One region of the Marinomonas phycocola genome, then DNA from elsewhere that is predicted to be linked to it. Evidence: predicted binding sites of a transcription regulator. Region 1 holds the regulator's gene; each other region holds the start of a gene.
What was found. The regulator sigma-54, encoded in region 1, starts transcription at its own class of promoters, with help from an activator protein. The targets are predictions, from matches to a motif close to TGGCACNNNNNTTGCTNT.
Positions count from the first base shown of each region.

Region 2: flgF (flagellar basal-body rod protein FlgF) is a predicted target of sigma-54. The motif match lies at 3,489-3,506, and genes of this name have one in related genera.
Region 3: glnA (glutamate--ammonia ligase) is a predicted target of sigma-54. The motif match lies at 4,462-4,479, and genes of this name have one in related genera.

Region 1 covers NZ_JBLIXL010000001.1:279,509-290,474, forward strand. Annotated here, with positions in the region: gene yjgA (ribosome biogenesis factor YjgA) at 1-437, opposite strand, end outside; gene mgtE (magnesium transporter) at 444-1,796, opposite strand; gene ACMUMJ_RS01365 (HPr family phosphocarrier protein) at 1,821-2,090, opposite strand; gene ACMUMJ_RS01370 (PTS sugar transporter subunit IIA) at 2,093-2,548, opposite strand; gene ACMUMJ_RS01375 (RNA polymerase factor sigma-54) at 2,566-4,047, opposite strand; gene lptB (LPS export ABC transporter ATP-binding protein) at 4,122-4,847, opposite strand; gene lptA (lipopolysaccharide transport periplasmic protein LptA) at 4,847-5,362, opposite strand; gene lptC (LPS export ABC transporter periplasmic protein LptC) at 5,337-5,897, opposite strand; gene ACMUMJ_RS01395 (calcium/sodium antiporter) at 5,930-6,892, opposite strand; gene ACMUMJ_RS01400 (ATP-binding cassette domain-containing protein) at 7,092-7,865, shown strand; gene mlaE (lipid asymmetry maintenance ABC transporter permease subunit MlaE) at 7,862-8,644, shown strand; gene mlaD (outer membrane lipid asymmetry maintenance protein MlaD) at 8,646-9,113, shown strand; gene ACMUMJ_RS01415 (MlaC/ttg2D family ABC transporter substrate-binding protein) at 9,113-9,733, shown strand; gene ACMUMJ_RS01420 (STAS domain-containing protein) at 9,738-10,031, shown strand; gene ACMUMJ_RS01425 (BolA family protein) at 10,188-10,427, shown strand; gene murA (UDP-N-acetylglucosamine 1-carboxyvinyltransferase) at 10,452-10,966, shown strand, end outside.
Region 2 covers NZ_JBLIXL010000006.1:9,556-20,521, forward strand. Annotated here, with positions in the region: gene flgJ (flagellar assembly peptidoglycan hydrolase FlgJ) at 1-12, opposite strand, end outside; gene ACMUMJ_RS06065 (flagellar basal body P-ring protein FlgI) at 61-1,146, opposite strand; gene flgH (flagellar basal body L-ring protein FlgH) at 1,170-1,832, opposite strand; gene flgG (flagellar basal-body rod protein FlgG) at 1,852-2,637, opposite strand; gene flgF (flagellar basal-body rod protein FlgF) at 2,710-3,453, opposite strand; gene ACMUMJ_RS06085 (flagellar hook protein FlgE) at 3,598-5,295, opposite strand; gene ACMUMJ_RS06090 (flagellar hook assembly protein FlgD) at 5,308-6,000, opposite strand; gene flgC (flagellar basal body rod protein FlgC) at 6,010-6,459, opposite strand; gene flgB (flagellar basal body rod protein FlgB) at 6,462-6,866, opposite strand; gene ACMUMJ_RS06105 (CheR family methyltransferase) at 7,118-7,945, opposite strand; gene ACMUMJ_RS06110 (chemotaxis protein CheV) at 8,002-8,934, opposite strand; gene flgA (flagellar basal body P-ring formation chaperone FlgA) at 9,080-9,775, shown strand; gene flgM (flagellar biosynthesis anti-sigma factor FlgM) at 9,888-10,202, shown strand; gene ACMUMJ_RS06125 (flagellar protein FlgN) at 10,241-10,717, shown strand; tRNA gene ACMUMJ_RS06130 (tRNA-Arg) at 10,891-10,966, shown strand.
Region 3 covers NZ_JBLIXL010000007.1:82,549-93,514, forward strand. Annotated here, with positions in the region: gene ACMUMJ_RS07325 (murein transglycosylase domain-containing protein) at 1-374, shown strand, start outside; gene typA (translational GTPase TypA) at 676-2,496, opposite strand; gene thiI (tRNA uracil 4-sulfurtransferase ThiI) at 2,781-4,232, opposite strand; gene glnA (glutamate--ammonia ligase) at 4,568-5,974, shown strand; gene glnL (nitrogen regulation protein NR(II)) at 6,183-7,250, shown strand; gene glnG (nitrogen regulation protein NR(I)) at 7,262-8,701, shown strand; gene ACMUMJ_RS07355 (DUF3461 family protein) at 8,804-9,181, shown strand; gene tsaC (L-threonylcarbamoyladenylate synthase type 1 TsaC) at 9,268-9,825, shown strand; gene ACMUMJ_RS07365 (divergent polysaccharide deacetylase family protein) at 9,869-10,966, opposite strand, start outside.

The DNA of each region.
Region 1 (10,966 bases):
TTTATTGACTGTCTAACAAGCTGTCTAAAGTGCTGAATATCGATGCTTGGGTTTTCTTTTAAATATTTTTGCACTTCAGTCGCGCTATTTTCTCCAATTAAAGAATCCCTTTGACTTTCTAAAGAGTGAAATAATTTGTTATGAGCGGCTGATGAGCTGTCAAACAAAGCAATTCTTGCTGCAATAGCTTCATGATCTTCATTGCGCATAATGCGACCAATGTATTGCATGTGTCTGCGCATTGCTTCTCGTTGTTTTATTCGAGTGGCCTCTAAAAGAGCTGCACGCAATGTTTCTGACATCTCAACTTTTAACTGTTGCTGTTTACTCAAAGCAAGTAATTTAGTACCAATTACTTGTAAGGCTTCTACTTCTCTTTTTATCTGAGTTTTACTTTTGTAGTTTTCGTCGTCTTCTAACTGTTCGAATTCTGTCATGTTAACCTAAATAAGAAATATTGTTGCTAATCCAAGAAAGGAAAGGAATCCCACTACATCTGTTATTGTGGTTAAGATCACGCTTCCTGCAAGGGCTGGGTCAATTCCAAGGCGATTCAATGCTATTGGCAAAAGTGTACCTGTCATAGCGGCAAACAAAAGGTTAATAATGATTGCGCCAGCTATAATATAGGCTATCTTGAAGTTGTCAAACCAGAATGCAGTTAATATGGCTACAACTGTGGCCCAGAGTATGCCATTTAGCACGCCAACAATGATTTCTCTGTTTAATAACCAACGTGTATTTGTCGATCCAATCTGTCCTAATGCGATCCCCCGTATCACTAATGTAAGAACTTGTGAGCCAGCGATACCCCCCATACTGGCAACAATGGGCATCAGGATGGCTAGGGCAACGACTTGGTCTAATGTGCCTTGAAAAAGGCCTATAACATAAGAGGCAATAAATGCGGTAATTAAGTTAATGCCTAGCCAAACGGCTCTTCGTCTGGTTGTTTTCATTACAGGGGCGAAGGTGTCTTCGTCATCATCAAGACCTGCCATGCTTAGCATGGAGTGCTCTGCTTCGTCTCGTATAACGTCAACTACGTCATCTATTGTTATTCGGCCTAATAGTTTACCGTTCTTTTCATCGATTACTGGAGCTGAGACTAAATCTAATTTTTCGAATAGTTGGGCGACTTCGCTTGATGAAGTATTGGCTGTAATAATGGTTGTTTCCGTATCCATTATTTCACGAATGGTTGAGTTAATGTCTGCGACAAGTAATTTAGTGAGTGGAAGTGTTCCTAAAAATCGATCAGACCGACTTACGACTAATAAATTGTCCGTCATGTCTGGGAGTTTGTTGTGTCTTCTTAAGAAGCGAAAGGCAATGTCTACGGTAATGTTGGGGCGGATTGTTATCGTATCGGTATTCATTAAGCCGCCGGCAGAGTCTTCTGGATAGCTTAATAGTGTTTCGACTCTAGAGCGGTCTTGTGCTGACATGGATGCCAGCACTTCTGTAACAATGGTTTCTGGTAGGTGTTGAAGAATGTCTGCAAGATCATCGGTTTCAAACTTTTCTGATACAGCGAGAAGTTGTTTGGTATCCATTTTTTTTAAAAAGGGGATACTAACGTCTTCTGTTAAATACTGTAGGATTTCTCCTTCATTTTCATCATCGACAAAGTCCCAGAGAAGTTGCCTTTCTTTTGGAGGAGAGGATTCTAATAGGCGAGCTACATCCTGAGCAGGAAGTGCGCCATTAAGTAGATAACGTATCTGAGAAGTAGTGCCAGCTTCTAAAGACGCTGTAACGGTTTTTAAATGCTTTAAAGTTTCTTGCTTAGACATGTTTTCTTTTTCTTAGGTAAAAATCTACTCTTCTTCACCAAAACGATTGTTGATAAGATCAATGATCGCTACCAATGCATTATCTTCATCGTCACCATTGGCTTTAATCGTAATCTCAGTTCCTTTGCCTGCCGCTAACATCATCATTGCCATAATGCTTTTTCCGTCGACATTGCGACCGTCTTTTTCAATGGTAATGTCGCAACCAAACCGAGACGTTGTTTCTACTAGTTTACCTGCCGCTCTAGCATGCAAGCCTAACTTATTGATGATAGTAATAGATTGTTCTTGCATAATTATCCTTGTAGTAATTTTTCGAACGCTACAAATAATGATTCATTGGTTTGTGTTTCTCTTAATGAGTTTAAGCCATTAGGAGATTGGGCCAACTGCGCAATTTGTGCAAGTGTCGAAAGATGTGCATCGCACTCATTCGGAGGCACAATTAGTGCGAAAATTAAATCTACTGGTTTACGGTCAATAGAGTCGAAATCAATAGGACTTTCCAAAGACATGATTAAAATAGCAGCATGGTTAGCGGATTCTAAACGGCAATGGGGGATGGCAATGCCCTCGCCAATGCCTGTGCTTCCGAGTTTCTCTCTTGATAATAAACCGCTGTATATGGCATTTTTATCGCAATGCAATCTATCGGATACCGCGTTGGCGATGCTTTCTAGGGCTCGCTTTTTACTAACTATATTTTGTTTTGCCAGAACAAGTTCCGGTTTTAACATAGTGATAAGTGACATGAGTCTTTAATCCAAAATTAAACTAAACGTTTTCTTTCATTTGATGGTGGAATATTCATTGCTTCTCTGTATTTTGCAACAGTTCGTCTTGCTACATTTATGCCTTGTTCTTCCAGTATAGTGGCTAATTTATTGTCGCTTAACGGTTTTTTTGCGGGTTCATCCGCAACCAGTTTTTTAATCATTGCTCTAATTGCTGTTGATGAGCATCCATCACCTGATGCGGTGTTTACATGGCTAGAGAAAAAGTATTTTAGCTCGAAGATTCCTTTTGGTGTATGCATGTATTTTTGTGTTGTAACTCGGGAAATCGTGGATTCATGCATGCCGACTTCCTCGGCAACATCATGTAAAACCATTGGCTTCATTGCTTCTTCACCGAGTTCAAAAAAGTCTATTTGTTTTTTTACGATGCAACTCGCTACCTTTAACAGTGTTTCATTTCGGCTTTGAAGGCTTTTAATAAACCACTTGGCTTCTTGTAAGGAGTTTTTTATGTACGTTGCATCTTCGGTGTTTTTGAGTGTGCTCGCAATAGTGGAATAGGCTTTATTGATTTTCACTGGAGGCAATGCATCATTATTGAGTTCTACTTGCCACACACCATTTTTCTTTTTCACCGATACATCCGGAATGACATAATCTGTATCATCTACGTCGATCAGGCTTCCTGGGCGTGGATTGAGTTGTTGAATAAGTTGAATGACTTCTTTTAAGGTGTCTTCTTTGAGTTTTGCTCGTCGGCAAAGCTGAGCAAAGTCTCTGTTTCCTAAAAGGTGTAAGTACTGATCAACAACCAGACGGGTGTTTTTGTATAGAGGGTGTGCTGAGTAAGCTTCTAGCTGAACTAATAAACACTCTCTTAAATCAACAGAGCATACCCCAATAGGATCAAAGCGCTGAAGTCTGTGTTGGACAGCAAGAATCTCGTCTTCTTCCAGATCGTCAATGTGCTCTTGTAAGGACACCCATATTTCATTAATAGGTGTGCTCAGGTAGCCATCAGGTTGCACGCTTTCTATAAAAGAATAAGCTATTTCAAGGTCTCTATCTGACATTGTTGTGAGATTTAATTGCCAGATTAGATGGTCTTGTATACTTTCCGCAGCAGAGTTTCGACTTTCGAAGTCAAAATCACCTTCAAAACTTTGAGAATCAGAAACAGCTGCTGAGCTTTGAAATGTATCTTCCCAAGAGCTATCGATAGACAACTCTTCAGGGATATTGTCTGTCCATTCAGATTCAAGTTTGGCTTCTTCTTGATTTTGATGGTTTAAGTCTTCTTGTTTTTTTTGATCCGATTCTGAGTTTAATTCGTTTTGAGTAGATTCAGATGCATTTTCTTCATCATCAATTTCTAATAATGGGTTCGATTCAAGGAATTCATGAATTTCTTGTTGTAAGTCGATGGTAGAAAGTTGCAATAAGCGTATTGCTTGCTGCAACTGTGGTGTCATGGTCAGTTGCTGACCCATTTTCAATTGTAGAGACTGCTTCATATAGAAACGCTTTTTGTGTGGTTATGTTGGAACGAGTTATGCATAGTACTCCCTTTTTAGGGAAAATTAAAAGACTAAAGACGGAAGTTCTCTCCTAAATAAACCTTTTTTACTTGATCGTTATTAATAATAGTCTCTGCATCGCCAGATGCAATAATATGACCATTTCCTACTATGTAGGCTTTATCGCAAATATCTAATGTTTCCCTAACATTATGGTCTGTAATGAGTACGCCAATGCCGCTATCTTGCAGTTGTCTAATTATTTGTTTGATATCGCCAACGGAAATAGGATCGACGCCCGCGAAGGGCTCGTCAAGTAAAATGAACTTTGGGTTGGTTGCCAACGCTCTAGCAATTTCAGCTCGTCGGCGTTCTCCACCAGAAAGTGCCATTCCTAGGTTTTTTTTGATGTGTGTGATGTGGAATTCTTCCAGTAACTTTTCAAGTTCTTTTTTACGTTGACTTGTATTCAAATCCTTTCTTGTTTCTAAAATAGCGTGGATGTTATCTTCTACAGACATTTTACGAAATATGGATGCTTCTTGAGGAAGATAGCCAATGCCTTTTTGAGCTCGCGAGTGCATTGCTAAGTGTGTGACAGGCTCTCTGTCAATTAAAATTTCACCTGCATCGTTTTTTACCATACCAACAATCATATAAAAACAGGTTGTTTTACCTGCTCCGTTTGGCCCTAAGAGCCCAACCGCTTGGCCTGACTCGACAGAGAGAGAAACATCGATTACCACAGGTCGTTTCTTGTAGCTTTTGGCAAGATTTTTTGCTTCTAGTAATGCCATTATTGTGCTTCTTTTGTCTGTGGTGTTAAGGTCATATTAACTCGGCCAGAGTTATTTTTCCGAGCTGTGAAAGTGCCTTTATCAATCATGTACTGAATGAAGTCGGCTTTTATTTCATCCCCTTTTAAATTTACATAGCTTTGGCCATTCAGTTCAAGTATTGCGTCTACTGTTCGATAAAGAATTTTATCTCCATGGCTGATTATCTTGTTTCCATCGGCATCTATTTGCTGGCTGAATTTTGCAGGAGAGCCTGTGGCATCAAGTTGATTGAATTGTTTTGTATCAAGTGTGCTGGTAACTTTTAGGTAGTCTGCTGAAATTAAGATGGAGCCTTGACTGACAGTGACATTGCCCTCGTAAATAGCAGTTCCCGTCTTTTGATCGAAATAGGCTGTATCCGCTTCGATGTTTAACTGGCTCTGTAAATCATTGTCTAACGCGAATGTTAGAGTGCTGGAAGTTAAGATGGCGAGTGCGATCAGTTGTTTACTTAGCTGTTGTGTATTGACCATTTACTTCTCCGCTTAATGATATTTTTTCGTCATTAATGTTCACGCTAATTATGTTAGCTTGAGTGACGCCTTCGCCTGACTGTAAGATTGAGTTGCCTGAGGCAAGAAACTGCTGCTTTGTTTCGTTATAGGTTATTTTATCCGAGTTTAAATGGATAGCATTACCCGTTTTTCCAGTATGAATAATTTCACTGTTACTTTTTAATATGATGTCTTTAGTTGATTCATTTATAAGGCCAAAGTCACTTTTTGCAATCCAACTTTTTCCTTGTTGAAATCGAGCTAAATCTGGTTTTTCTAAATGTGATTCGTTTGATTTATTGTAGTGTTTTAGCTCTTTTGCATTGAGTGTCTCAATTTGTTTGCCTGTGAGATCAAATGCCATAATGTTTACATCAATCAAGAAATAGTCAGGGGCACTATCGAGTGCCCTAGTTTCAATCAAGGATTTTTTAGGTGTAAGTCCCATGTAAAAAGCGAAAAAAAACAAGAGTAATCCACCAATAAATAGGGAGAGGAGTTGCCATTTTTTCATTTGCTAGCCTTTTGGTTGTCGTGAGTTTCTGGTTAGCTAATGCTGGATTGATAAAGGATATACAAATACGATGCGTACCCTGCAATGAGTGGAATTCCTACCCATTTCGGTATGCTTGATTGCTTTCTTGTATTGAACAAAATAATAAGCAAACAAAAGAGTGTTGTTGTGCCAAGCACCCATAAATAATCTCGGTTTAAAATGCTGCTGGAGATAATTCCAGGAGCGAGAATTGCTGGTAATGGAAGTACTGTGGCAAGGTTGAATAAGTTGGACCCAAGGATGTTACCGATTGCAATATCGTGATGACCTTTTCTTACGCTGGTTATTGATGCTGCCAGCTCAGGCAAACTGGTGCCAATAGCGATGATGGTCAAGCCAATTAATAATTCACTGACACCGAAGAACTGAGCGATGCCAATGGCGCCCCAAACCAATAGTTTTGAACTGCCTATTAGCGCAGCAAGACCGATAAGAGCAATTAAAAGAGATTTTGATAAGGTGGTAGAATCGGCATCTGGTAATTCATCGCCAAATTCTTCTTCAAGGCTATTTCCTCCTCTGAGAAGAAGGGTTAATACCACAATGAAAGCACTGATAAGTATGAGACCATCAAAGAGACTAAGGTGTAAGTCGTAAAGAACTGCACCAACAAGTAAGGTGATAAACATTAATAAAGGCACTTCTTTTGTAGTCAAGCCTTTTTTTATTGATATTGCGTTAATGAATAAGGTTGACCCAAACACCAAAGCGACGTTGGCGATATTTGAGCCTAAAACGTTACCGATAGCAATTTCAGGCGCACCGTCTATTGCAGCGATTGCAGAAACAACCATTTCAGGCGCTGAGGTTCCTAATGCTACAAGTGTTAAGCCAATAATTATAGGGCTAATATTCAATTTTTCTGCGACTAATGCAGAGTGCTCAATAAACTTATCAGAGCTAATAACCAGTATGATTAAGCCAGATATCAGTGCAGCAATAAAAAGTAGCATTTAAGGTTTAACTCTCATTTTTCGAAAGGAGTGTTATTTAATGAAGTTTATGAGTTAAATTCAAGACTTGACCTCGGTTTATATCCAGATAAATCCTTTCTATTTGCATTCTCTTTAATTAATGTCGATGGTAGTATCGCTTTATAGCGTATGAAAGAAGGAAGGGTCTTTGTCAGAATACTATGTTGATATTCAAAGGATGAGTTTTTCTCGGGGTGATAGAGCCATTTATGAAGATGTTTCTATTCGTATTCCAAAAGGGAAAATTACGGCGATTATGGGGCCAAGCGGTACGGGGAAAACAACTTTGCTGCGTTTAATCGGTGGGCAGTTGTATCCTTCAAAAGGGCGCATTGTTGTAAATGATCAAGAGGTGCCTTTGCTTTCTCGATCAGACCTTTATCTGTTACGAAAAAAAATGGGCATGCTTTTTCAAAGCGGTGCTTTATTTTCGGATATGACTGTTTTTGATAATGTGGCTTTCCCACTAAGAGAGCACACAGCCTATAAAGAAGACATTATTAGAGACATCGTTTTAATGAAACTTGAAAGTGTTGGTTTAAGAGGTGCGGCTCAACTTATGCCATCCGAACTTTCAGGTGGCATGGCTAGGCGAGCGGCGCTAGCAAGGGCTATTGCTCTTGATCCTGATTTGGTTTTGTATGATGAGCCTTTTACTGGACAGGACCCTATATCTATGGGGGTGGTTGTGGAGCTTATTAAACGCTTGAATGACTCTGTAGAGGTTACGTCAGTATTAGTTTCTCATGATGTTACTGAATCTCTTTCAATTGCAGATTATGTGTACATTCTTTCGAATGCGAGCGTGATTGCCCATGGGACGCCTGATGAAATTCGCAGTTCTGAAGATGAGAGAGTGGTGCAGTTTTTAGGGGGCTTACCAGATGGGCCTGTTCCGTTCCATTATCCTGCGAGTTCTTATTTGGACGATTTGGGTTTGAAAAAACAATGAAGCGTATTTCAACTTTAGGTGGCGTTGTGTTTGATTGGCTGGAAGCCGTCGGCCGAGCGGGGTTATTACTCTGTCAGTCGGTTTTTCATCGGCCACGTTCATTCATGGGGGCATTGACGTTATTAAATAAACAAATCTACTCAGTGGGATTTTTATCTCTGGTGATTGTGGTTGTGTCAGGTTTGTTTATTGGGATGGTCTTATCTCTTCAAGGGTATTCGATTTTAGTGAAATTTGGCTCTGAACAATCGGTAGGCCAACTGGTTGCGTTAACCTTGTTGCGAGAGCTTGGTCCAGTAGTGACTGCTTTATTATTTGCTGGAAGGGCGTGTTCTGCGCTAACCGCTGAGATTGGATTGATGAAAGCCACAGAGCAATTATCAAGTTTAGAGATGATGGGGGTAGACCCTTATCGCCGGATTATCGCTCCGCGATTTATCGCTGGTTTAATTTGTTTGCCAATTTTAAGCGTTATCTTCTCAACCGTTGGCATTATGGGAGGGGAGTTTGTTGCTGTAGATTGGCTGGGAATTCATGATGGAAGTTTTTGGAGTTTGATGCAGCAGTCTGTATTATTCAGTAATGATGTGATTAATGGTGTCACTAAATCTTTTTGCTTTGCGATTGCAGTTACTTGGATTGCTGTTTATCAAGGGTATGAGTGTACTCCGACTTCTGAAGGTATTGGTAAGGCGACAACAACAACCGTTGTATTGGGGTCATTATCTGTTTTGGTGTTAGATTTTATTTTGACTGCTGCTATGTTTGGGGATTTTTAATATGAGAAACAAGCAAATTGAATTGCTCGTTGGTGTTTTTATTGTGTTTGGTTTTTTTGCATTAGCTTACTTAGCCATTCAAGTTAGTGGGCTGGCTTTCTCAGATAAAAAAAAATCGTACCAAATTGTTGCTAGATTCGATGACATAGGTGGATTAACCGCAAGAGCAAAAGTTGCTGTTGCGGGGGTGACTATCGGTAGTGTTGAGAGCATTACGTTTGATAAAGAGTTGTATGTGGCTCTGGTGAAAATGAACATTGATCAAGATGTGGATAATTTGCCGATTGATAGTTCGGCCGCCATCTTAACAAGTGGCTTACTTGGTGAAAAATACATTGGATTATCGATTGGTGCTGAAGATACCTTTTTGTCACCAGGCGAGGAAATTTATGATACTCAATCAGCCTTGGTGTTAGAAAATTTGATTAGCCAGTTCCTATTTAATTCAACTACTGGAGAGGATAAATAATGCTTTATCGGATTCAACAAATTGTGTTTTCTTTTATTGTAATGATGTTGTGTACTCAAGTGATGGCAAGTGAAGACGCAAGAAATGCGGTCATTAATGTCGTAGATCGTTTTAATGTCGAAATTGTACAAGATAAAGAGTATTTGTCAGAGAATCAAGTTGAGCTTATTGAGCGTGTGAGCAGTATTTTGTCTCCTGTTATTAATTTTGATAGTTTTTCAAAAAAAGTAATGGGGAAATATTATCGTAGAGCAACAAATGAGCAGAAGGCACGTTTTGCTATTGTAACGAAAGAAACGCTTCTTGAAGCATATGGTGGTTCTTTATTGGAATTTGATAGCAGTAAAATTAAAGTATTGCCATTAGGTCCTCAGTCTGGAAGAGAGGTCAAAGTTAACGTTGAGTTCGCTACAGATGCTGGTGCGTTGATTGCAATTGATTTTTATATGGAAGTCAATAAAGAGTCAGGTTCTTGGTATTTAAGCAACGTTGTTATCAATGGTATTAATTTTGGGCTGACGTTTAGAAAACAATTTGGAATTATGGTCCAAAGCAATAAAAACAACATTGATAAAGCAATCGATGCGTGGCAGAAATCCCTCGCCAGTAATGAAGGGTAACGCTTTGATTAATTATTCTATTGTTTCTGATTGTATTGTTCTAGAAGGGAGGTACCTCCCAAGTCAACTTGATGTATTGCAAAACGAACTTTTCGATGTGTTTTTGAAAAGCTCTGGTGTGTTGGAGGTAAATCTTACGAATGTTGTGGGAAGTGGGAGTGGGCTCGTTGCGCTACTCCTTTCTTTTATGAGATTTGCCAATGATCATGATAGAAAAATTGTGTTTACAGGGTTAAGTGCACAATTAGTGGGTTTGATTCAGCTCTCAAATTTAGAGAGTATTGTCCTTTCTGCGTAGCCTAATTTTAAAATCACTTTTTACTTTGCTTCATTAATGCTGTTTTGAGCGATTATTTCAGTAATTTCGCCCTAGAATGCAAGAATGGTATTAAGAAGTCCCTTTTCCTGATGTAGAATTCAGACATTAACTTATTGCATGAATTTAGGAGTCTCTGTGAATTCAAACGAAGTACAAAAACTGCTCGAATCCTCTATCCCTAACTCAACTGTTGCAGCTCAAGGTGAAGGCTGTAATTTTCAAGTAACCATTGTGAGCTCTTCTTTTGAAGGATTGTCCACTGTCAAAAGGCAGCAATTGGTTTACTCGTATTTACAAGAAGCGATTGCTTCTGGCGCTATTCATGCGGTTACCATGAAAACATTAACTCCAGAACAAAATAACGCAACAAACTAATTATACTAATAAAGAGAAAATGTTATGGATAAGCTGCTGATTAGTGGTGGTAGAGTGTTGAATGGTGTTGTTAGAGCTTCTGGTGCGAAAAATGCAGCATTGCCTATTCTAGCGGCCACTCTATTAACTAAAGATTTAATTACGATTAAAAACCTTCCCCATCTTCATGATATTACAACCATGCTGGAGCTTTTAGGCTCAATGGGTTGTGGAGTCGTTGTTGATGAAAAGATGGGAGTAGAGCTGGATGTGTCAACTTTAGACAATTACGAAGCGCCTTATGAGTTAGTGAAAACAATGAGAGCGTCTATTTTAGTTTTAGGCCCTCTTGTTAGTCACTTTGGTAAGGCTGTCGTGTCTTTGCCAGGTGGTTGTGCTATTGGTAGTCGCCCTGTTGATTTGCATTTACGAGGCTTGGAGGCAATGGGGGCTGTAATTGAGGTTGAAAATGGCAACATCATTGCGAGTGTTGATGGTCGTTTAAAAGGTGCTCGTATTTTCTTTGATAAAGTTACGGTTACGGGTACTGAAAATTTGTT
Region 2 (10,966 bases), on a different contig from region 1:
AATTTTATTCATAACTTCTCACCACCTAAATATTATGCATCCAACTCAGTTAAACAAACATCATATTACAACCAAATCAGCATTCAATGCACCCGCTTGCTTTAACCCTTCAAGTATCGCCATTACATCACCAGGGGCCGCACCCACTTGATTAACCGCCCTTACAATGTCATTGAGAGAAGCACCTGGGTCAAATAGAAACATATGACCACTGTCTTCATCAACCGTGATTTCGGTTCTTGGAGCAAGAATCGTCTCCCCTCCAGCCAATGCGTTGGGTTGACCGATTTCTGGATTCTCTTTAATTGTTACCGTAAGACTACCGTGAGTCACGGCTGCTGGGGTTACTGTTACATTTTGACCAATTATAATGGTTCCCGTACGAGAGTTAATCACAATTTTAGCTCGCTCTTTTCCAAGCTCGACTTCTAAGTTTTCTAAAATTGATAAGAAAGCCACTCGTTGGCTAGGGTCTCTCGGGGCAGAGACACGTATAGACGTAGCATCTAACGTTTGAGCAACACTCGGCCCTAGTAAGTTATTAATGCGATCCGTCACATGCTTGGCTGTCGTAAAATCAGGTCGATGCAAATTAAAAGTCAACGTATCACCACGATTAAAGCTACTTGGCACAACTCTTTCAACCGAGGCGCCATTTGGAATACGACCTACTGTAGGTATATTAACTGATAGCCTAGAACCATCCGCACCTTGCACACCCAACCCACCAACAACTAAGTTGCCCTGAGCAATAGCATAAACCTCACCATCAGCCCCTTTCAGAGTAGACAACAACAATGTGCCCCCCCTTAAACTGCTCGAATTGCCTATAGAAGATGCCGTCACATCAATATTCTGCCCCGGTTTTGAAAAAGCAGGCAATGTTGCAGTTAAAGAAACCGCAGCCACATTATCTGAATCTGTTGACACTCCTTCCGGCAAAGTAATACCAAATTGGGACAACATACTGGCAAAACTCTGCTCAGTGAACGCAGTGCTGTCTCCAGTGCCGTTTAACCCAATAACCAAACCATATCCAAACAATTTATTATCACGAACTCCTTCCACAGAAGTGATGTCTTTTAATCTTTCTGCATAAGAAAAGCTAGAAACAATCAACAATAGAAAAATAAATAACGATCTCATAACATCAGCCTAAGTAGATTTCGTTAGAACGGCATCCAGCTTGAATTAACAAACCGACTTAACCACCCCTGTTTGCTTCCTTCAGCAAGCTCACCCGTACCGGAGTAAGCAATCCTTGCATCCGCCAAGCGAGTTGAGCTGATTGTATTATCAGCACCAATATCAGCATCTCTAACCAACCCAGAGACCCTTATATATTCTTGACCCCGATTAAGTGTAATCCATTTCTCACCACGAACAGCAAGCAACCCATTTGGATAAATATTGTAAACAGTAACCGTAATACTTCCTGACAAACTGTTGCTTTGGTTCGCATCCGCGCTACCAGAAAAATCTGTAGAGGTACTAGGTAAGTTTGTATCCAGACCGATAGGAACCCCTAATAAGGTTGGATTCGTAATAGTAGAAGAAGACGATTTAGATAAACTGGACGCATTCGATTTGGTTGATCGAGTACTTTCACTCAAATTAACAGTAAGAATATCACCAATTTGCCTTGCTTTTTTATCACCAAAAAAGATGTCCCCCATCCCAGCCTGATAAATACTACCATCCGCCCTATTATTCGCCTGAATACGCTCCTGAATAACTGGCGCATAAAATGGATCATCTGATGTTGGGGTGGGTTCTACGACAGCACAACCAACTAAAAACACCATAAAAACAGTTAACGTAAACAGTTTCATAATACCACCTAATCTCACCTTAGAGCTGCTGAGTAACAAAACCAAGCATAGAGTCTGCCGTCGAAATTACTTTAGAATTCATTTCGTACGCTCTTTGAGTTGTTATCAAATTAACCAGTTCTTCAACAGAATTCACGTTAGATGCTTCCAACATCCCTTGTCGCAGCCCCCCCAATGAATCCTCTCCAGGAACACCAACAATCGGCGCACCACTGGCATTGGTTTCGGTAAATAAGTTTTGACCAATAGCAGTAAGGCCCGATGAATTGATAAAGCCTGCAATATTTATCGCTCCAACTTCTTCCGTATCAGTTTGACCCGCTCTTAACACCGAAACAACGCCATCATCACCTATAGTAATCTCAACTACGTCTGGATCAATCGTCACAGCAGGCTCAAGCAGTAAACCATTCGGAGTAACAATTTGCCCATCACTGTTTAACTGAAAACTACCATCTCTTGTATAACCAACAGTTCCGTCAGGTTGCAAAACTTGAAAAAAGCCGTCACCTTGAATTGCAACATCAAGCTGACGATCAGTCACATTATAGTCACCTTCTGAAAAATCTTTCTGCGTCGCTGTGACTCGCACACCTGACCCAATCTGCAAACCCGACGGCAACTCATTGTTTTGAGAACTTAATCCTCCAGGTTGTCTCACCGTATGGTACAAAAGATCTTCAAATACAGCCCTATCTTTCTTAAAGCCAACAGTAGATATGTTTGCCAAGTTATTTGAAACAACAGACAATTGCTTATCCATTGCACTTAAGCCTGTTCTACTAATCCAGAGCGCTGAATGCATACTATTACCTTCTTATTAATTTATCTAAAACAATACGGCGATAATTTATTTTGTGCTTATTTTGCTGCTATTTTAACCATTACGCTGCAATATGCGTGCCGCAGCATTTTCATTATTTCTAACCGTATCCATAACTTTGATATTAAGCTCAAAACGCCGAGATAAATTCATTATATGAGTCATCTCTTCAACCGCATTAACATTACTGCCTTCGATAAACCCCGATATTATTTTTGCATCAGGGCTCTGATCAAATACTTGACCATCCTTCCCATATATCAAACCACTGCTCCCCTTTTCCAATTGCTTTGTATCCGGAGAAACCAGTTTAACTTGATTAATCACAGCAATTTCAGCCAAGGTTCCACCCTGAGGAACAATCGAAATCGTACCGTCATCACCAAAATTAATCTGATCTAGAGGAGGCAGAAAAATTGGCCCATCATTCCCCATAACAGGCAATCCTGTTGCGGTTACAAGTTGGCCAGAGGATGTAATTTGAAGGTTACCCGCACGAGTATAAGACTCACGCCCTAATTCATCTTGAACGGTAATAAAACCTTTATCTTGGATGGCTATATCCAGATTACGATCTGTTTGAATCAATCCACCCGATTCAAAACGCGTACCAGGATTTTCTGTCATTGCATACACACGAGAAGGAAAGTGCTCGCCATTAATTTGCATTGAACGCGCTTGTTCAAAATCAGAACGAAAACCTGTTGTACTGACATTTGCCAAATTATTAGCATGGACCGTTTGAGCGTGCATAGTCTGTTTGCCACCGCTCATGGCAAGGTAGAGTGCTCTATCCATTCAACATACCCTCAAAAAAAAGAATCTATACAGACAATACAATAAGTATGCCAGTATAGATTCTTTTAGAAAGGTAGCTTATTAATGCACATAGAACGACATCAAGCTAAAGAAGATCAATTAAAAAATCGATCTAAATAATCATTATAAGTTAATAATCGTCTGAGTTACCGTGTTTTCTGTCTCTAGGGTTTTCGAGTTTGCCTGATAGTTCCTTTGAGCTTCGATCAACGCAACCAATTCAGAAGTTAAGTCCACATTCGACTCCTCAAGAGCACCGCCTCGAATACTACCAAGCGTCCCAGTGTTCGCTCGGCCAACGTTTGCCGCCCCAGAGCTAGAGCTTGCCGCCCACGCCGTATTCCCCACAGGACTTAAGCCATCTGTATTGTCAAACGTTGCCAAAGCCACTTGCCCCAAAATTGCAGTTTGTTGATTAGTATAAGTTGCCAACAAAGAACCGTCCTCATCAAAAGACACTCCTTGCAACTCACCCGCAGCAAAACCATCCTGCTCAAATTCATCATTACTGTCCAATGCATATTGAGTTGAACCAGTCAGATCCACAGGAATCTCTGCAGTTGGATCAGTAGGATCAAAACCTGTAATAGAAAGCTGAACAGGAGACGATATTGCAAATGGTGGAAACCCTTCAAACGTTCCCGACAAATTACCCGACACATCAAACGTTACCACAGTATCTTCAGGTACAAAACGAGTTGGAAGCCCTGTAACGGGGTCATTAAACGTTTGCCTTCCATCAACCGTTACTTTTAGTTCATACGTGTTTGCTTCGCCTTGCTGAATAAAATAATAACCAAGCGTATGGACATCTCCTAAAGCATCATAAATATTTTTTGTATTTCCATAATTGTAACTTGAAGGATCAGCTGGATCGAAAGCATTCCTACTAACATTCGATGGTTCAATCACATTTGCAACAACCAAGGAATCAGCAATGGCGATACCATTTAAATTACCTGCCAAGGAAAAATTCGCCTGATTCAGAGCAGCAACATCTGAAACCTGAGGTAAATTTGTGCCAGAATAAAGAACCTGAGACCCACCAGGCTGTACCACCCCAAGAGCATCTCGATAGCCATCCTCACCATTAAAAGTAATAAATTGATCCGTAAGCCATTCCGCTCCACTATCATCAGTCGGAGAACCATCAACCGTCGCGTACACCTGATACGTGTTCGGCAACTCTGATTTAGCATAATAATAAGTGACTATATGATTTTGCGGTGGAACCTGACCATCAGCAACTGTCTGTGTTTGAGTATAATTAAACGTTTCAGGATCAGTCGGATCGAATACATCAACTATAAACGCAGGCACATCATCCGATCTAAAATCCAACTGGACCTCAATAGCCACCTCAGCAGTAGCCTGCGGCGCAATACGCTCTGTTGGTACAATAAGATCCTCAAGATTACCCCCGACAATACCATCTACAGCATTATAACCTTGTACATTCGCGCCATCATTAGTAACCAAGAAACCCTCTTCGTCCAACTTAAAGTCACCAGCCCGAGTGTATATCTGAGTACCACCTTCATCCAAAACAAAAAAGCCATTCCCATCAACTGCCAAATCTAGGTTACTACCTGTATCCGAAATATTACCCGGGGCAAATTGCTGAGCCACATTATTGACACTGACACCCGAACCAATGGCATTATTGCTCCCTGCACCAACCACACTGGTATTATAAAGATCACCAAACTCCACTCGGGAACGCTTAAAGCCAGTTGTATCGGAGTTTGCAATGTTATTACCTGTAGCGCTCAAAAAATCTGCAGAAGCCTTGATACCTGAAAGTGCTGTATTAAATCCCATAACGCCCTCCGATTAACCTATTATTTCCAATCCACCTGTCAGGCTAATTTTGCCATGACCAGCTACATTAAGCTCAGTGCCATTCGCACCATTAATTGTGACCCCCTGAATTCGCGCAGGGAGCAGAGTACTTAAATCCAAAGTATCACCATCAAACGTTTTTCCAGTTGCTGAGAAAGTATAATTGCCAGACGGCAATGAATTGCCATCCTTATCTCTACCATCCCATTTAAATTCTTTTGAGGTTAGTTCAAACTCATTAACCACACTCCCATCTGCATTAGATATTTTCAAGGTGGTCCCCTGAACATCGTCAGGTATGCCCACTCTCAAAGAAACATCACCACCCTCAACAAGCTCTGCCGAATTCTGAGCCACAAACACAGATTTACCCACCAGCGTTGACGCTCCAAGAGCCTGACTGGATGTTAAAGACGCAGCCATAGCTTCGATACGCGTTGAAATGGTCGTCAACTGCTCAACCTGATTAAATTGAGACATTTGAGCAACCATGTCATTTGTATCTTGAGGAGCAGTAGGGTCTTGATTTTTTAGCTGCTCAATATAAAGAGTCATAAAGACATCTTGATCCCCAATGTTCGCTTTTTCAACTGCAGTTTGCTCATCTACCCCAGAGCTTTTCTTAGCTTTATCGGTGCCATATTGAGCAATTAAACTACTAAAACCACTGTTTATTTCAGACATACATCACCCCTAAGACTGACCAAGTGTCAAGACTTTCTGCATCATGCTTTTAGCCGAATTCATAATCTCAACATTCGTCTGAAAAGACCGAGAAGCCGACATCATATCCGCCATCTCTTCGACTGGATTTACATTCGGGTAAAAAACAAAACCCGTTTCATTTGCCATAGGATGATCAGGCTCATATCTAGGCTGCAAAGGGGCGTCAGATTCAACAATACCCTTTATTTGCACCCCAATCCCAGCACCCATCCCATCATCATTTACATTGTTCCAACCATGAGACTTCATAGACTCATCAAACATTTCAGCGAAAACAGGCTTACGAGCACGATACGTCTGATCGACAGAGCTTGAAACACTGTCCACGTTCGCAATATTACTTGCTACTGTATTTAGACGAACAGACTGAGCACTCATTGCCGACCCAGCAATGGCAAAAATATTATTTAAAGACATTACTAACGCCCTCCTGATAGAGCTTTTTTCATACCGCTAATTTTTCGATCCAGAAACAAAAAACTAGTATCGAACTGCAAAGAGTTTTGAGCAAACTCAGCTTGCTCTCTTTGCATATCAACCGTATTACCATCCAAAGATGGCTGACTAGGCGTACGATACAAAAGAGCGTCCGCATCAATAGAAGTAAATCCTGAGGTCTGAGAAAGATGCTTTTCATTCGTTACGTCCATTGATAATTGACTGCGCATAGATTGACTCATCATTGACTCAAAACTAATATCACGAGCTTTATAATTAGGTGTATCTGAATTGGCTATATTATTCGCCAATACAGCAGAGCGAGCACTTCGAAATAACAACGCTTTATCATGCCCTGCAAGCGCACCTTCAAATGTAATCGCCATCTACACACCCCAAAAATCAAACAATTAATAACCCTAATAGAAACTAAGCAAAATGGATGCCAAAAAAATAAAACATTGAATATCAATAAGATAGAAGAAATAGAAAACAGAGACGGCAAAAAGCGGCAATAAAACAACAAAGGCAAAAACAAAAAAGGAGTATTAAGAAGGTAATTAGCTAAAACACTAAAGAAAAGAAAACCAGAAGATAAAAACAGGACCGACCCGCTAAAGAAGGTCCTTTATACAATTCATTTAACACGATAGACAATACCAGGGTGGCACTGAACAATTTCAAACATAGAAGACAGACCACTTAACGCTTCCGACCCCCCTAAAAACAAATACCCACCAGGATTAAGTGATTTATGCATTCTGGTCAATATATCCAGCTTCAAGTTAGGGGAAAAATAAATAAGAACGTTTCGACAGAAAATAACATCGAACTTCCCTAGGCTTGAATATGAATCAATAAGGTTCAAATAACGAAAATCAACACGACTACGTATAGGCGCTTTTATTTTCCATGATCCAGAATCTAATTTATCAAAGTAGCGTTTTTTCAAATCATCACTGAGACCACGAACAATTGCAAGACTGTCGTATTCAGCTTGTTTAGCATGCTCCAAAATATTAGTACAAATGTCTGTAGCTATAATTTTCTCACCCGATCTTAACTTACCTGGACACGAGGACTTATATTCATCGATTACCATACTTATTGAGTATGGCTCTTGTCCAGTTGATGACGCGGCAGACCAAATCCTAAGAGGGTGACTAGAAAACTCCGGTAGAATTTTTTCTTTCAATATCTTAAAAGGATGAATATCACGAAACCACAAAGTCTCATTCGTTGTCATGGCATTAATCACTTCTTCTTCTAATGCCCCATCACTTCTTTCCAATAATGAAACTAGATCTTCTAACCTATCAATTTCTTCTCTTTCTAGCAGCTTACCTAACCGACTGGCAACTAAGTATTGTTTATTATCACTCAACATAATGCCACATACTTTTTCTAAGTATTGCTGAAACTTTGCATACCCCTGTGGCGTTATTACGTCTGTACTGCTCAACATTATTGCTCCAAATAAGCATACTAATCAGGTTAAGTAAGTGCTCTATAACCGCCGAACTATTCAGGCTCTTTTGCCTGTACGGTTTCTATTGCTAAACGAGCTAACTCATCAGGCTGGAATTTCGCAAGGAAACCATCGGCACCCACCTTTTTCACCATAGCCTCATTAAACACACCACTTAATGAAGTGTGTAAAAGAATAAATAGATCACTCAATCTACTGTCATTCCGTATTTGAGTAGTTAAAGTGTAACCATCCATTTCAGGCATTTCGATATCTGATATAATCATTGAAAACTCTGTGGTTACATCACCGCCTTCATCAGCAATACTCAAAAGATACTCTAGAGCCTCACGACCATCACACAACACAGTCGTTGCAAAACCAACGTCTTCCATGCATCGTTTGATTTGTTTACGAGCCACACTCGAATCATCAACAATAAGAATATGGTACTGTTTCGCATTTTCCTGCACCGAGTCTGTGACAATTCCCACAGAGATGTCTTGTTTTGTCGGTGCTACTTCAGAAAGAATTTGCTCAACATCAATAATTTCTACCATCTCTTTTTCAACCTGACAAACAGCGGTCAAATAATTATCATGAGACAATCCTTTTGGAGGTGGCTGAATATCGCTCCAATTCATGTTAACAATTCGTTCGACTCCTTTGACCAAAAAACCCTGAATTCGACGATTGTATTCTGTAATGATGACAAAGCATTCGCTTATATTTTCAATTGGTCGATCACCCGTAGCAAGGCCTAGATCAAGTATCGGGATTGTGCCTCCACGAATATGGGCAACACCTCGAACTACAGGACTACTGTGAGGCATCGTTGTCAGCTTTGGACACTGCAACACTTCTTTTACTTTAAAAACGTTAATTCCGTATATTTGCTTCCCATTCAAACGAAACAACAACAACTCCAGACGGTTCTCACCAACAAGTTGAGTACGCTGGTTAACTGTATCGAGAACTCCGGCCATAACTAAATCTCCTATGAACCTTACTATGTCGCCAAGGCGAACCTCAAAAAAATATGTAAATATCACCCAATCATAGAGTGATATTTGTTATTTTACTAATACCTTATGCAAGCTTAGAGTCAAAATCGCGAGATATTTATCTATTATGAATAAAAATCTATTTTTTCGAGCATTAATACTATGCACTTTGCCTTCTGTTTGTCATGCAACCAATCTTCAAGACTATATTATTAATTTCATTGAACAAAATGAAAAACCTCGTTTAGCCACGCTTTATCCTAAGGCAGAAATACATATTGAATTAGGAAACCGAGCGAATTTTAGCTACTTGCCAAGTTGTCCAAAAGACAAACTGTCCATTTCTAATTCTCGCCGTGACGCTCAAAAAAGAACGACATACACAGTTCAATGCATTACACCAACATGGAAAATTTTTATTCCAGTGAATCAACAAATATTATTGAGCGCTTACACCGCAATTACACCCATATCAAGAAAACAACCAATAACAACAAACAACACTGACTTAATAAAGGTGGATATCACCAAATTACGAGGGGACATTTATAGTCAAGACAACCCACCATATGGGCTTATTGCCTCACGAAACATTAATATCAACACAGTCATAACAGACAAAATAACAGAACTACCAATAATAATAAAAAAAGGCTCTCGAATCGTGATAAAAGCCCAAAGTAGCACTATCAGTATAAAGATGAACGGAGAATCACTTGAAAATGGGGTGTTAGGCCAGCAAATTCGAGTGAAAAACACCAGTTCTGGTCGAATTGTGTACGGAAAAGTTGTATCCAGCAACGAGATTCTTGTAAACTATTGAAACGAGCAAAAAGAAATCGCCATTTAGAGTATTTTTTATAAAAATGTCTAAAGTTTATATATAGACGGTCGATAAGTGGAGTAGGTGGCAAAATTCAGAGCAGGTAAGCATCATGGCAATTAATCTTGGTAATATCTTAAATCAGTCAAATGTCAGTAAAAATGATCGTTTGCAAAAATCTTCAGGAGAAACTGAAGGTGTCAAATCAAAAGTACCTTCTAATAAAGAAACATTAGCAGAAGACACAGTAAAGTTAAGTGGCACTGCTCAAGTATTAAAAAATCAGGAAGAGAAAATATCGAATCTTCCTGACATTGATATGGATAAAGTGGAAGAAATCAAACAGGCTCTAGCCGCTGGCGAATATAAAATCGACACGCAAAAGCTAGCAAGCAACATGCAAAGTATTGATGCTCTATTTTCGTAATAAAAATTAGCCTTAATTAAGGAAAAGTAATTCTTCTTATGGTACCTGTTGAACCTATATTTGCTCGCAACAAAGAACTACTCGATTCATTATCAACACTACTAGATAATGAGCGAGACGCACTTGCCAAACTTAGTTCTGAAGCCATATTAGAAATTGCAGCACAAAAACGTGCAATTTTAGATGAATTAGACGCTTTAAATACTAAAAGACATTCGTTATTGATAAAATTTGGAATCATTAATCAAAAGCAACCAGAAGAAGGCCAGTTTAAGGAGTGGTTACATACTCAACATAAGGATGTGAAATTAATCGAGCTCGTTAGCCTATGCGAAAAGCTCCTAGAAACCTGTAAAGAAAAAAATCACACTAACGAGCAAATACTGAATATCGCTCAAAAGCGTAACAAATCTTTCCTAGAAATACTCAAGGGTTCAGACAAAAAAAGTCGCATATACACGGCAAAAGGCAGCACTAGACCAATCAATAGTAAACACACGATTGGCAAAGCATAACCGACCTCTTTAAACATGTCACAATAACATTACCTTCATTTCAAATATGAAAATAACGCTTTGATTTGCCGATCAATAAAAAATAAGGTATAAAACCACCTGCTTTCGAATTGATGGTTAAAAGCACCAATAATCTATTAATTTTAAAATTATCAATACTAAAAAACTCTCATGTCTCCATAGGTAAACAGGATATACCTGCCGCCTCCTAAGCGGCTATTCCAGGTTCGAGTCCTGGTGGGGGCACCA
Region 3 (10,966 bases), on a different contig from region 1:
TCGTGCCTTCTACCGCAGGAAAAGACGTTTATAACCTAGTGAAGAAAAGATCAGGCCAACCTACAAAAGAAGTGCTCTTCTCCCCTGAAAGCAACATCGATATCGGCAGCGCTTACCTCTATATATTACAAACACGATATCTCGTGAAAGTGACCAATAAACTCAGCCAAGAATACTCCATGATCTCAGCCTATAATGGCGGCACAGGGAATGTATTGAAAACCTTTGACAGCAACCGAACACGTGCTATGGAAAAGATAAACCAAACCTCCACCAGCAATGTGTATAAAAAGTTACGCTACGATCACCCTAGATCTGAATCTCGATACTATTTAGAAAAAGTGACCAAAGCCAAGGCAGGTTATGAAAGGTGAACAATGAAAATAACAATCAATACTGTGTCACAAGCGAGCCTAAGAAAAACTCACTACGCCTATAAAATATAAAAGCTATTTTTTGATGTCTATATGTCTAGCATTTGTGTTTGATATAGACTGTGGGCAAAGAGATCACCCTCAACCCTATGACATATATGAGAAGAAGTAAGGAAGGGAATCATTATCAACCAAACAAAAAAATCCTCACCATTGGCGAGGATTTTTAAACCATTAAATTGCTTATGTCAGTCACGTTGAAGCAATGCCTAATTCAAACATTGCTTGCAACAATGAATGATTACTTACGACCGCTACGTTTACGCTCGTTTTCTGTTAGCAATTTCTTACGAAGACGGATGCTTTCAGGTGTCACTTCTACTAATTCATCATCTTCGATGAACTCAAGCGCTTGTTCAAGTGTGTGCTTAATTGGTGGAGTCAAGGTTAACGCCTCGTCAGTACCAGAAGCACGTACGTTAGTTAGCTGCTTACCCTTAATTGGGTTAATCGCTAAATCGTTATCACGTGAATGAATACCAATAATTTGACCTTCATACACTTCAACACCATGCCCTAAGAACATACGACCACGGCTTTGTAGATTAAACAGTGCATAAGCGGCTGTTTTACCCGTAAGCATACTGACTAGTACACCGTTTTTACGGCTCTGTACTTCGCCATCTTTTACTGGGCCATAGTGATCAAATACACTGGTCAAAATGCCAGAACCAGAAGTTAAGGTTAGGAACAAACCACGAAAACCAATTAGACCACGTGAAGGCATCATAAACTCAAGGCGTGTACGACCTTTACCATCTGGCTCCATGTTTGTTAGCTCACCTTTACGTAAACCAAGCTCTTCCATGATTGAACCTTGATGCTGATCTTCAACATCAATAACAACACGTTCAAACGGTTCGCACATTTTGCCGTCGATTTCTTTAGTCACTACTTCTGGGCGAGATACACCCATTTCAAAACCTTCACGACGCATCGTTTCGATCAATACAGAAAGGTGTAATTCACCACGACCAGAGACGATAAACTTATCTGGCGTATCACCTTCAGCAACACGTAACGCGACGTTGTGAATCAACTCTTGATCCAAACGATCTTTAATATTACGTGTTGTTACGAACTTACCTTCCTTACCCGCAAAGGGAGAGTTATTTACGATGAAGTTCATGCTTACTGTCGGCTCGTCAACACTTAGTGCAGGCAAAGCTTCAACACACAATGGGTCGCACAAAGTATCCGAAATACTGAGTTTATCGATACCATTAATACAAACGATGTCACCTGCACCAGCAAGATCTGTATCGATACGTTCAAGACCTAAGTAGCCTTTAACATTTAATACTTTACCTTTACGCTCAGAACCATCAGCGGATTTCACCACAACTTGCTGGTTTGGCGCTAAAGAACCACGAGTGATACGGCCTACACCAATTACGCCAACATAGCTGTCATAGTCCAATGCTGAGATTTGCATTTGGAAGGTGCCTTCTGGATCAACGTCTGGAGCAGGAACGCTATCAACAATCATTTGATAAAGAGGAGTCATGTCTTCCGCTAGGTTTTCTGGATCATCACCAGCAATACCATTGATTGCCGAAGCATAAATAACAGGGAAGTCTAATTGCTCTTCTGTTGCTCCAAGGCTATCAAAAAGATCAAAAACTTGATCCATAACCCAATCAGGGCGAGCACCAGGACGGTCAACTTTGTTGATAACAACAATTGGACGCAGACCTTGTTCAAATGCTTTCGACGTTACAAAACGCGTTTGCGGCATTGGACCATCAACCGCATCAACCAACAAACAAACACAGTCAACCATAGACAATACACGCTCAACTTCACCACCGAAATCAGCGTGTCCAGGTGTGTCTACGATATTAATACGGTAATCATTCCAGCGAATGGCAGTGTTCTTCGCCAAAATGGTAATCCCACGCTCCTTTTCTTGATCGTTTGAGTCCATGATACGCTCGGAATCTGCATCTTTACGATCTAGTGTACCTGATTGGCTCAGAAGCTTATCAACCAACGTTGTTTTGCCATGGTCAACGTGGGCAATAATAGCTACATTACGTAACTTATCGATATTATTAGACATTGAGTTTTTTCTGCCTTTAGCATGTGCAATATTTCACAACAAAAGCACCTAGCCTTAAATAAGACTAAATGCTTAATTATTGTTCATTTGGGATAAAATTTCGCGCAATTGTACCCTTATATTCATGAAGTTCCCATGACAGAAACGAAAAATAAGAAAAAAACATTTCCTCTTAACGTCGCTTTACTTTCAGTATTCGTTGGTTATGTGTACGAAAAAACAAAAAAGCGGCTTCTCAAAATTGGGTAAATCGTTTGAAAACAATACAAAAGCACAGTTCAAAACTAAGGTAAATACACACCAATATTTTGCCTACCTTGCCCCAATAAACTCGATGCATGAATCCGGCTCATTACGCCCTTACCACAGTAAAGAAGATACGATGCCTCCTGATCTAAGGAGGACCAACGGGTGTTAATGGTAAAAAACGGCATTTCAATGACTTGATGCCCCATTACTTTTAGCGGTTTTTTGTCAATCTCATCTGGATGACGAATATCGACAATTATTTCATCTGATACTGGCACACGAACAACAGGAACATCGCCTTGATGTTGTTTTTCCACATCATCTAACACATTTTGAATGGATTCGATTTTCGCATTTTCAACGGCTAGATCTAATACATCAAAATCAAACTTCGTTTCTTGATGCTCTATTTTAAACAACTTAGCACGTGTGGTTGGCTTAACAGAAATGACGCCGCAATATTCAGGAATACTGGCTGCAAAAGGCGCCGTGCCGATGGATTTAGCAAGATCGATAATTTCTTGCTTATTTTCCGTAATCAAAGGCCTTAGCACCAATTCTTCCGTCACTTGATCAATTACTTTCAGGTTAATCAGTGTTTGACTTGATACTTGAGCCACACTTTCACCCGTGACCAATGCTTGAGCGCCGACTACGGGCATTATTTTAGTCGCCGCTCTTAGCATCATTCGTTTGAGAATAACGCCCATTTGTGAATTGTCGACTTTCGTAAGGATTTCCGTCACCACATCTTCGAACGGTATGGTGACAAATTTCACATTAATTTCGGAGCCGTACTTTTTCCAAATAAAGTTGGACACCTGTTTCACACCGATTTCATGCGTATCACCACCTAGATTAAAGAAACAAAAATGCGTTTTTAAGCCTCGACTGATAGTTAAATAAGAAGATACGGTTGAGTCATAACCACCAGAGATTAATGACAATACAGGATCTTGAGAGCCGATAGGATAACCGCCTAAACCGGTTGTTTTTTGTTCAATGATCCAAACAGTGTTATTTCTAATTTCAATGGGCACCAAGACATCTGGTTTTTTCAAACGCACCGAATCAGCTTCACACCATTCTTTTAAACAGCCACCAATATGGCACTCCGCTTCTACTGAGCTAAAATTGTGACTACCAACGCGGCGTACTCTCACTGCAAATACAGCGCCTTTTAGTGCATCGCTGTAAGATTTTTTTGCTTCTAATGCAACACCATCTAAATCCGTAAATTCAAATTCACGTACAAAATGAAAATGAGCGATACCCGCTATACGACTTAAATGCTCAATAAATTCATCTCGTAGGTGATCTTGATCAGACATGACTTCAATAAAGTCCCAGTTTCCGGACACAACAACGTCCCCGTCTAGCTTACGCAGTACTAAACGAACGTTATGCCTTAACTGTTTGATAAGGGCTTTTCTAACGGGGCGGCTTTTGACCGTAATTTCAGCAAAAAACTTAACAACAAATTTCATATTAAACTGACTTCAAGGGGTTATTATTCGTTCGGCCATTATAGAGAACTTTAATCGTGCATAAAAATTTATATTCGCACCAAAACAAATCATAAAACATTTCAGACGCACTAAAAGATCACAATACGTATCGTTTTAACGCACTCAATTGAGCCATTTACGTGCAAAGAATTCCATCAAAAACCTAAAACATTGAAAAACAAAGGTTTTTAATTTCTCTCTTTTATTTTGGCACAAGATGTGCTTTCTTAATGGTAACACGGCTTCCACTTTGAAGCCTTTTATAGACTGATCGAAATTTTTATTTCGCCTAAACTTTTAATGGAGAACAACTTATGTCAATCAAGACCCTTGAGTTGATTGCTGAAAACGATGCGAAGTGGGTAGACCTTCGTTTTACCGATTTCAAAGGTAAAGAACAACACGTTACTATTCCAGCAAGCACTGTTGATGAAGAATTCTTTGAGAATGGTCAAATGTTCGATGGTTCTTCCATTGCTGGTTGGAAAGGCATTAACGAATCTGACATGATCATGTTGCCACAAGATGATACAGCTCTATTAGACCCTTTTACTGAAGATACAACAATTATCGTACGTTGTAACATCATCGAACCTTCAACAATGCAAGGCTATGATCGTGATCCACGTTCTGTTGCATTACGCGCAGAAGATTTTCTAAAATCAACGGGGTTAGGTGATACTGCTTTCTTTGGCCCTGAACCTGAGTTTTTCATCTTTGATGATGTGAAATGGAAATCAGACATGTCTGGCTCTTCCGTTGAAATAAACTCTGAAGAAGCGGCTTGGTCTTCTAACAAGAAAATCGAAGGTGGCAACATGGGTCACCGCCCTTTCGTTAAAGGTGGATATTTCCCAGTACCTCCTGTAGATTCTCATCACGACCTTCGTGGCGCTATGTGTAACGCCATGGAAGCAATGGGCTTAGACATCGAAGTACATCACCACGAAGTAGCGACTGCTGGTCAAAACGAAATTGGTGTTAAGTTCAACACATTGGTTAAAAAAGCCGATGAAGTTCAAGTACTTAAATACTGCGTACACAATGTTGCTCACGCTTACGGCAAAACAGCGACATTCATGCCTAAGCCAATCGTTGGTGATAACGGCTCTGGTATGCACGTTCACCAGTCTTTCTGGAAAGATGGCGAAAACCAATTTGCTGGCGATCAATACGCTGGTCTTTCAGAGATGGCGCTTTACTACATTGGCGGTATCATCAAGCACGCTAAAGCATTGAACGCATTCACAAACGCTTCAACCAACTCTTACAAGCGCCTTGTTCCTGGTTTCGAAGCACCTGTTATGTTGGCATACTCTGCACGCAACCGTTCTGCGTCTATCCGTATTCCTTATGTAGCTAGCCCTAAAGGTAAGCGCATTGAAGCACGTTTCCCTGATCCAACGGCAAACCCATACCTAGCATTCTCTGCAATGTTAATGGCAGGTATCGACGGAATCAAAAACAAGATTCACCCAGGCGATGCAGCAGATAAAGATTTGTATGATTTACCCGCTGAAGAAGCGCTCGCGATTCCTACAGTAGCCGCTAGCCTAGAAGAAGCATTAAGCTGTCTAGACGAAGATCGCGCTTTCTTAACTCAAGGAGGTGTTTTCACTGATGAGATGATTGATGCTTATATCGATCTTAAGTCTGGTGAAGCACAACGCATTTCAATGACAACTCATCCACTTGAGTTTGAATTGTACTACAGCGTTTAATCACAGTTCAGTTAACCGCACTAAAAAAGCCCTGAACTATATCAGGGCTTTTTTTTGCCCTCAAAAAGACAAAAAAGATAAAAATGCACTAAAATAGAGCAACAAACGAGTCAACCTCCCTCTTCTACTCACTTAAATCGATACTTTATAAAGCAAAATGTTGGTTCGTATTTTGCAGTTGCTAGAATGTCATTAAAGAGGCCACATTGTGCATAACGTATTAATTGATCATTTATCTACCGCAGTACTACAGCTCAATCGAGATCTGCAAATTGAATATCTAAACCCAGCAGCAGAAATACTGTTGGCGATCAGTCGTCGACGGATTTATGGGCAAAAAATTAGCCAAGCATTTTTTGAAAATGAAAGCAGTTTAGCGGCATTAGAAGCGGCTGTGATTTCGGGTTACCCATATACCAAACGAGAAACAGAAATACTACTGACTAATGGTAAGAAGCTGCTACTCGATTATACGGTTACCCCTATCATGAGCTTACACTCAACGGACAGCTTGCTAATCGAACTGTATCCTAGAGACCATATGAAACGGATTTCTCAAGAGGATGAGTTTATCGCCACTCATCAGACCAGCAAAGAGCTTGTGAGAAGCTTAGCCCACGAAATAAAAAACCCTCTAGGAGGAATTCGTGGCGCTGCGCAACTGATCAGCCGTTCTTTCAAAGATGAAGCACTGAAAGATTACACTCAAGTCATCATTGAAGAGTCCGATCGTTTACGAGACCTCGTAGACCGATTACTAGGTCCTCGTAAATTGCCGCAAACCGAAAATCTTAATATTCACAAAGTAATTGAACGAGTAAACCAGTTGATTAGCGTTGAGTCAGAACAGCAGTTGACGATCTTAAGAGACTACGACCCAAGCATTCCAAATCTTATTGGGGATAAATCACAACTAATACAAGCACTCTTAAACATTACTCGTAATGCCATGCAGGCACTACTCGAAAACCCTCAAACCAATGATAAATGCATCACCATCGTTACCCGAGCATTAAGGCAGTTCACAATAGGAACCAGGCGTCATCGTTTAGTTTGTTGCATTAGCGTGATTGATAATGGGCCTGGCATCCCAGAAGCATTACTAAAAACACTATTTTACCCAATGGTAAGTGGTCGTCCAGATGGCACAGGATTAGGCCTATCCATTGCTCAATCTATCGTTCATCAGCATCACGGCCTTATTGAATGCAATAGCCAGCCGGAGAACACTGAATTTAATATTTACTTGCCAATAGAGACAGCAGTCCAAGGCTAAAAGGAGACATAATGACTACTTCTGAAACTGTATGGATAGTAGATGATGACAAATCTATTCGTTGGGTATTAGAAAAAACCCTTGAGCAAGAAGGCATTCAATGTCGACTCTTTGATAATGCGACAACGTTAGTCAAACTGCTTGATCAAGAGCAGCCAAGCGCCATCATAAGCGACATTCGCATGCCAGAAATGGACGGCTTGAGTTTATTGAAAAAATTGCAAATAGACTACCCATATCTACCTGTTATTATCATGACCGCTCATTCTGATTTAGACAGTGCCGTTGCATCTTATCAGGGTGGTGCATTTGAATATTTACCCAAACCATTCGATGTTGAAGACGCCGTTACTCTCGTAAAACGCGCACTGCTTCACTACAAAGAGTCGATGCCATCTATTGAAGAAAAACAAAATTCAGAACCAGAAAATGAATCTGTAGAGCGAGATATCATTGGTGAAGCACCTGCAATGCAAGAGGTATTTCGAGCCATTGGGCGTCTAGCCAACTCAAATATAACGGTTCTTATTAATGGTGAATCAGGAACAGGGAAAGAACTGGTTGCACATGCTCTCCATAAACACAGCCCAAGAGCAGCCAGCCCTTTTATTGCACTAAATATGGCGGCAATCCCTAGAGACCTTATAGAGTCAGAATTGTTTGGCCATGAAAAAGGAGCATTTACGGGAGCAAATACCCAACGTAGAGGACGCTTTGAACAAGCCAATGGCGGAACGCTATTTTTAGACGAAATTGGCGATATGCCAGCAGAAACACAAACCAGATTACTGCGTGTTTTAGCGGACGGAGAGTTTTATCGAGTAGGTGGACACACACCGGTAAAAGTGGACGTTAGAATTATTGCCGCCACTCATCAGAACTTAGAAGATTTAGTCACGAACGGTTCTTTCCGTGAAGATTTATTTCACCGCTTGAATGTTATTCGCGTCCATCTTCCTAAACTGTCAGAACGACGTGAAGATATTCCACAACTAGCACGTTATTTCTTAAAAAAAGCAGCGGAAGAGCTGGATGTTGAAAGTAAATTTTTAACAACAGAAACTGAAGACTATTTGATGCGTTTGAATTGGCCTGGAAATGTCAGACAATTGGAAAATACCTGCCGTTGGATTATTGTAATGGCATCCAGTCGAGAGGTGTTGGTAGAAGATCTTCCTCCAGAGTTATTGGTTACCACACCAAGCGAGCAGGCATTCAGTAGTTGGGAAGACGCACTTAAAACATGGGTTGATAGAGCACTCAGTCAAGGGCAGAAAGCCATCCTTGATGAAGCAGTTCCCAAATTTGAACGCATTATGATTGAAACCGCACTCACACATACAGCAGGGCGCAGAAGAGATGCATCGTTATTACTTGGATGGGGAAGAAACACCCTTACTAGGAAAATAAAAGAATTAGGAATCGATGATGAAGACAATGATGAAGAATAATGCATTCATGTTCTAAATTGTAATATTACATTTACTTGCTTTTAGAATAACAATATCCTAGGCCATAGTATCATCTTCCAACATTTTAATAGGAAATTCACTATGTACCCTACTTTAGACTCAATGGGCGTTACCAGTTTTGAAGACATTGAAAAATTCACTTTACGTTTTGAAAATGGCTTTGATGTCTTAAAAGTTTATTACCGTCGTGAAAAAGGCTCTTTACTTCCAAAAAGTAAAAAGTTCAAATTTGGCCGCTCAACTAAGACCGTATTAACAGACGGTGGTCAACAAACTTATCAACAAGTACAAGAGCCTTCATTGGTTGTGCTTCGAGCAGTCGACGAGTTAGGTCAAATTGTTGGTAAGCAGCAAGAAGATAAACTCACAAAAGAAGACTTAATTAATGAAATGGAACACCTAGAAAAGACCGTTCATAACAAGTTGAATGAAATTAAAGGGAAGCTTTCAAAGCTATAAGTTATGCACTCCTTAGTACGCTGGTTTATTGAAAATAAGCCAGCATTTTCTTTTCATACTTACTGTCCATCCCGTAAACATTCTCCATGATTATTACTTCATCCCTATCTGAACTTTCATCTATTTTACAGCAGGGCGGTGTTATTGCGTATCCGACAGAAGCTGTTTGGGGTCTTGGCTGTGACCCTTTTGATGAAAAAGCAGTACTTCGAATTCTCACATTAAAGCAACGCCCAGTTGAAAAAGGTTTGATTCTCGTCGCTGGCGAAGTGAATCATCTGTCTCTATGGAAAGAATCCCTTTCTTCTGCTCTCTATAATTTACTGATTGCTAAGACAGATAAACCTACATCCTGGGTTGTTCCTGATATAAAAGTAGCGCCGAACTGGGTTCGTGGAAATCATCAAAGTGTTGCTATTCGCTTGATTCAGCATGAGCCAATCAAAGCATTGTGCTCAGCATTTGGCCAAGTATTAGTCTCTACGTCCGCAAACACGGCAGGGCAACCACCAGCAATGACTAAAGACGATGTTATTCATTATTTTGGTAATCAGATAGATGCCATTTTTGATGCGCCACTAGGCAGTACAAAACAGCCTTCTCAAGTAAAAGATCTGCTGACAAACAAGCTGTATCGCGATTAATAAATAAGAACAGCACTCTCTGTAAATGCCTCTTTTACTCATTTCACTCAACTGTGGCTAGCTTTTTATCCAGTAACTCTGTTAACGGCACTAATTCGACATTCAATTCGTCTAAATTCCTGAGCCGATTTGCTAAATACTTCATCGTTGCAGGATAAGGGTGGCCAATTGCGAGTGCATGGCCTTTTTTTCGAGCTATTTTAAGCAGCTTTTCAAACTGGGTATCAATGGCTTTTTCTGTGACTTTATTGTCTAGGAACACATCTCGCTTCATTGTACGAATGTTGCTGTTTACCGCTTCTTGCCAGCCAACACTTTTCGAACTGGTCACACTGTCTATAAAAAACAAATTCTTTTCTTGAAGAACCTGCATTATCCATTTCATTGTGTCTGTTTTTTGCGTTAGGAGACTGCCCATATGATTATTCACACCAATCACATTTGGCAGTGATAACAAATCGTCATTTAGTGTCTTAATGACCTGCTCTTGTGTCATCGAAGTATAAAGCCCACCTGGACCAAGATTATGCTGATTGATACTTTCCATAGGAGCATGCAACAAAATCACTCGGCCAGTCTGAGAGGAGATTAATGCTGTTTTTTTACCGAATGGCGTATGAGGCAAAATAGCCAATGCGACTTCATTAGGAAGCGCCAAAGACAACTCCATACCTTTGCGATTGTATCCAAGATCATCAATTAAAATAGCGATTTTTACAGGGGGGCTCGATAAGTAATCGTCTGCTTTAATACTTCCTTGATCCAGCACCTCATTCACCATTGGCTGACGCTCTTGCAACACTTCGTCGTTTAAATCACTGGTGAGTTGCTCCAAACTCGGCACCGCTTTTTTATTAGATGATGTTGCCTTCTCTATTAATAGAGGACCTAAATAGTCTTCTTGTAATATTACAGAGAGGTTTGTTTTCTCATCCGCAGTGTTGCACAAATCATTTTTCGATACAGAGCTGGAGAATCGAAAAATAGAAGGTAAACAAAACGCTTTTTCTGCGGTGGGAAGAACAATAGGGCCTTTAAGTAAAGAATCAATCTCAACTGCACCGTCACTCTGCCTTACCTTATCCAATTCATTGTCTATTACGCTTTGAGCATAAGACAAATCAAAGAAAAACAAAGAAAC